Regions from separate parts of the Streptomyces sp. NC-S4 genome, predicted to be linked through region 1. Evidence: riboswitches for the same ligand, from Rfam matches in the RefSeq annotation. Region 1 holds a riboswitch; the other holds the start of a gene.
The links. A riboswitch is a leader RNA that binds a small molecule or an ion and turns the genes downstream of it on or off. The one in region 1 is predicted to bind guanidine.

Region 1 (2,192 bases):
CTGATCACCGACACCGACACCGCACCCGTCCTGCGCCCCCAGTACACCCTGCCGGCCGGACACCGGTGGGACCGGATACCGGGGGTCACCCTTCTCGGCGACGCCGCCCACCTCACACCCCCCAACGGCGAAGGCGCCAACCTCGCCATGTACGACGGCGCCGAACTCGCCAACGCCCTCGCCGCCCACCCCGACGACCCCGAGACCGCACTCACCGCATACGAACAGGCCATGTTCCCCCGCAGCGCCGAACCCGCCACCTTCGAGGGCGGAGAAGTCCCGGGCATCGACTCCGAACACAACACCGCCCAAGCCCTGATCAACATGATCACCGAGAAGAGCCGATGAGCCGCTCGGGGTCCCGATCCGACGCGGGCCAGGACTCCGGCCGGGCCATCCGAGCGCGGTTCAGTCGTCCGGGCAGATGACGAAGAGCGGAAAGGCCTGGCGGCGGGGACGGCTGCCCATCCCGTCGAGTGCGGCGCGGATCTCGCGCAGGTGGTCGGTGGTCATCTGCAGTGGGGGTTCGTGGGGCTGGTAGGTGGTGCGGACCGGGTAGTCCACGCCCGGTTCGGTGGTCATCTCGATGTGGCAGCCCATGACGTGGGTGACCGGTCTGCGTTCGCAGAACCCGATCAGGCGGTCGATGGTCCGGGTGAAGGCCTGCCAGTCCTGGATGTAGAGGCGGCCCGGATAGACCGTGTCGCCGGTGAGGAGGAACCCGGTCCACGGGTCGTAGAACGTGACGGCCGCCTCGTGGTGCCCGGGGGTGGCCAGGCACTCGAGGCGGCGGCCTCCCAGGTCGACCCTCGCCGTGGCGGTGGGGTTCTCGTCGAATCCGAAGTACTTCCAGGCCGTGGGGAGGTCCGCCGCGACCACTGTGGTGTCGGGGCGGTCGGCGAACTGGCCGTCGCCCGCGATGTGGTCGCCGTGGGCATGGGTGTGCAGCACCAGCAGGTGGTAGTCCCGGCGGGGGTGGCGGGCGAGCCAGCCGTCGACGAGCCGGTCCACCACCGTACGCAGGGGGAAGAACTCGCTCGAAGCGGTGGCCCCGGTATCGATCAGCACTGCCCGGTCGTTGCCGAACAGCAGGAAGAGGAACGGCGCTTCATAGTTGATCGCCATGTTCTGCCGCAGGATGACCGTGTGTTCGTCGTACTCATGGACCTGGATGTCCGGGTCGGTGTTGTGCTTGGACGACGGCGAGCCGTGGATCCAGCGGACGTCCAGCTCGCGAGGCCGGGGATCCGGGTTGTCGAAATCGATGAGGAACGTGCCTGCGGCCATGACGCCTCCTGAGTGCGTCGTCTTGGCGGGCCGGGTACGGCGCACATCTCGTCCGGGGTGGGCACCTGTGAGCCTCCGGCGCGACGCTACCACGGCCATCGATCCACGGATCCGCTGCCGGGCGCCCGTGCGGCGGCACAGCTCGCCCCGCATCCGTTCCATGGGCAATGGCGGTGTTCTTCGGCGAGAAACCGCGGCAGGGACAAGCGAAATCCATTCGCCGTCAATTCGCCCGGTCCCGCGCCGCGACAGCTGACGTCAATTCATATCGATTATCGGACAGGTGATTTCAGGCCATGGAGGCGCCGTAATTCGAAGCGGTTCCGATAGCGGGCCGCTACGATTCGATCATGGGACCCTTGAAACCGAATCTCATTGAACTCATAGTCGGCCTCATCACCTTCTCCGTGGTCTTCGCCGCACTGGCCAAGGTCCTCCTTCCGAGGATCGACAGGACGCTCGCCGAGCGCGAGGAGATCACCTCGGGCCGGCTGGAGCAGGCCGAGGCGATCCAGCGGGAGGCGCAGCACATTCGGACCGAGTACGAGGCCGAGTTGAGCGCTGCCCGTCATGAGGCCTCTCGGATCCGCCAGGCCGCACACGAGGAGGGCCTCGCCCTCCTCGCAGCCGTCCGCACCGAGGGACAGAAGGTGCGTGAGGAAATGGTCGCCGCCGCCGGCGTGCAGCTGGAGGCCGACCGGGTGATCGCCGAGGCGGAGCTCCGCGAGCACGTCCTCGGGCTGGCCACCGAACTGGCGGGGCGCATCATCGGTGAGCCGCTCACCGACATCGACCGCGCCCGCGCCGTCGCCGACGAGTTCTTCGCCGGGACCGAGGCCGGGACCGGGGCCGACACCAAGGGCTGAGTCCACGGCCGCTCCCGCGCACCGGGACCGGGACCGGGA
Region 2 (2,192 bases), 2.6 Mb from region 1:
CCTTCAGGTCCTCCTTCTCGCGGAACTTCGCCAGCTTCTCCGGCTTGTCCGGCGACACGCCGATGACGTCGTAGCCGTGTCCCGCCAGGAAGGACAGGTTGTCCGTGAAGTCGCAGGCCTGCTTCGTGCAGCCCGGGGTCAGCGCGGAAGGGTAGAAGTAGACGATCACCTTGCGGCCCTCGTGGTCGGCGAGCGAGACCTCGTTGCCGTCCGCATCGGGCAGGGTGAAGGCGGGGGCGGTGTCGCCCGGCTGGAGTCGCTCGCTCATCGTGACACTCTCCTCGGGAGGGGATCGGTATGCCATGAGACTAAGCTGACAGACTGTTCATGGCGGACTACGCCCCACACGACCACGACGACGGAGGCAGCGCGGTGCCGGAAGCCAGGACCCCCGCACAGATCGAGGCGGACATCGTCCGCCGCCGTGAGCAGCTCGCCGAGACGCTCGACGAGATCGGCGTGCGCATGCACCCGAAGACGATCATCGGGGACGCGAAGGCACGGGTCGCCTCGTCCGTCGACCAGACCGCCGGGCGGGCCTTTGCCGCGGTGAACCGGTTCGTGACCGACGTGCGGGACGGGCTGCGCCACGACGACGGGGCTCCGCGCGTGGACCGGATCGTGCCCGTCGCGCTGGTCGCGGTCAGCCTGGTCGGGCTGCTCGTGGTGTCGGCGCGCCGCAAGAGCGCATGACCCTGAGCGGTACGGGACGGGCGCGGGCAGGTAGGTTCGGGGCGTGAGCGAGAACACCACCCACGACAAGCTGCCCATTCGCATGCTGCACGACCGCGTGCTCGTGAAGTCCGATCTGCCGGAGGGCGAGCGGCGCTCGGGCGGCGGCATCCTGATTCCCGCGACGGCCGCGGTGGGCAAGCGGCTGGCCTGGGCCGAGGTGGTCGCGGTCGGGCAGAACGTCCGTACGGTCGAGCCCGGTGACCGGGTGCTGTACGACCCCGAGGACCGTGCCGAGGTCGAGGTGCGCGGTGCGACGTACGTGCTGATGCGCGAGCGGGACCTGCACGCCGTGGCCGCGGAGCGGCTGGAGGGGTCGGAGGACTCCACCGGGCTGTACCTCTGAGTTGTCGGAAAAGGGCTGGTGGCACAGGTCACCGGCCCTTTTCGCGGCCTTTTGCTACGGTGGGGGAGAACCCCGACGAGACGCGCCGTACCGGGTACGACAAGACGACGCACCCCGTACCGCTCGTTGTCTCGGAGGTGCCGTCATGGCATGGGTTCTTCTTCTCGTCGCCGGTCTGCTCGAGGTCGGCTGGTCGATCGGCATGAAGTTCACCGAAGGTTTCACCCGGCTGTGGCCCAGTGTGTTCACGGGTGCCGGGATCGTCGCGAGCATGGTGCTGCTGTCGTACGCGGCGAAGACCCTGCCCATCGGTACGGCGTACGGGGTGTGGGTGGGCATCGGCGCCGCCGGTGCGGCCGTGCTCGGTATGGCGGTGCTGGGTGAGCCCGTCACCGCCGCCCGGATCTTCTTCATCTGCCTGCTGCTGGTCGCCGTGGTGGGGCTGAAGGCGACCTCCGGCCACTGACCGGCCCGCCCCGGCCCCCCACCCGCCCCGGCCGCCCCGCTGCTCCACTACTCCAGGAACGCTGACGGCGGGCGCAGGCCTTCGGCCGGGCCTCCGTCGCTGCCCTGCGTGCTGCCCTGGGTGCTGCCCTGCGCGGAGCCCTGGGTGCCTTGGGTGGTGCCGCCCTGGTCGCCGCCCTGGGTGGTGCCGCCGTTGTCCTGGCCGCCGTTGTCCTGGCCTCCGTTCGCCGGGCCGCCGTTGTCCTGGCCGCCCTGGTTCTGGCCGCCGTTGTTCTGTCCGCCCTGGTTGCGGCCGCCCGTCGGGTTCGACGGGGAGGGCCGGGCCGGGCGGGCGGGGGTGCTGGGCGAGGGTTCGCCGGGGGTCTCCTGCGGTGTGTCGGATTCCGGGCTGGGCGGCGGCGGGGGCGGTGCGGCGCCGGGCTGGAGTTCCAGGTCGAAGTCGACGGGGTCGGTGCCTTCCAGGGCGGTCTTGGTGTACGCGGCCCAGATCCGGGCGGGGTAGCCGCCGCCGCCGATGCGGGGCTCGCCGAGGGCGCCGTAGAGGGATTCCAGGGTTCCGGTGTCGGGGTCCTGGCCCATCATCGAGATCACGGTGACCAGGTCCGGGGTGTAGGCCGCGAACCAGGCAGAGCGGTCGAGTTCGCCGGTG

Region 2: another riboswitch for guanidine. It lies ahead of ACXNSR_RS14810 (DMT family transporter); the one in region 1 lies ahead of ACXNSR_RS03165 (MBL fold metallo-hydrolase).

Annotation. Positions count from the first base shown of each region.
Region 1 is NZ_CM135937.1:813,718-815,909, forward strand. Features, by position in the region: gene ACXNSR_RS03160 (FAD-dependent oxidoreductase) at 1-348, shown strand, start outside; gene ACXNSR_RS03165 (MBL fold metallo-hydrolase) at 409-1,287, opposite strand; guanidine-III (ykkC-III) riboswitch at 1,299-1,366, opposite strand; gene ACXNSR_RS03170 (F0F1 ATP synthase subunit B family protein) at 1,638-2,153, shown strand.
Region 2 is NZ_CM135937.1:3,381,629-3,383,820, reverse strand. Features, by position in the region: gene bcp (thioredoxin-dependent thiol peroxidase) at 1-268, opposite strand, end outside; gene ACXNSR_RS14820 (DUF3618 domain-containing protein) at 373-693, shown strand; gene ACXNSR_RS14815 (GroES family chaperonin) at 737-1,078, shown strand; guanidine-III (ykkC-III) riboswitch at 1,122-1,192, shown strand; gene ACXNSR_RS14810 (DMT family transporter) at 1,224-1,544, shown strand; gene ACXNSR_RS14805 (transglycosylase domain-containing protein) at 1,592-2,192, opposite strand, start outside.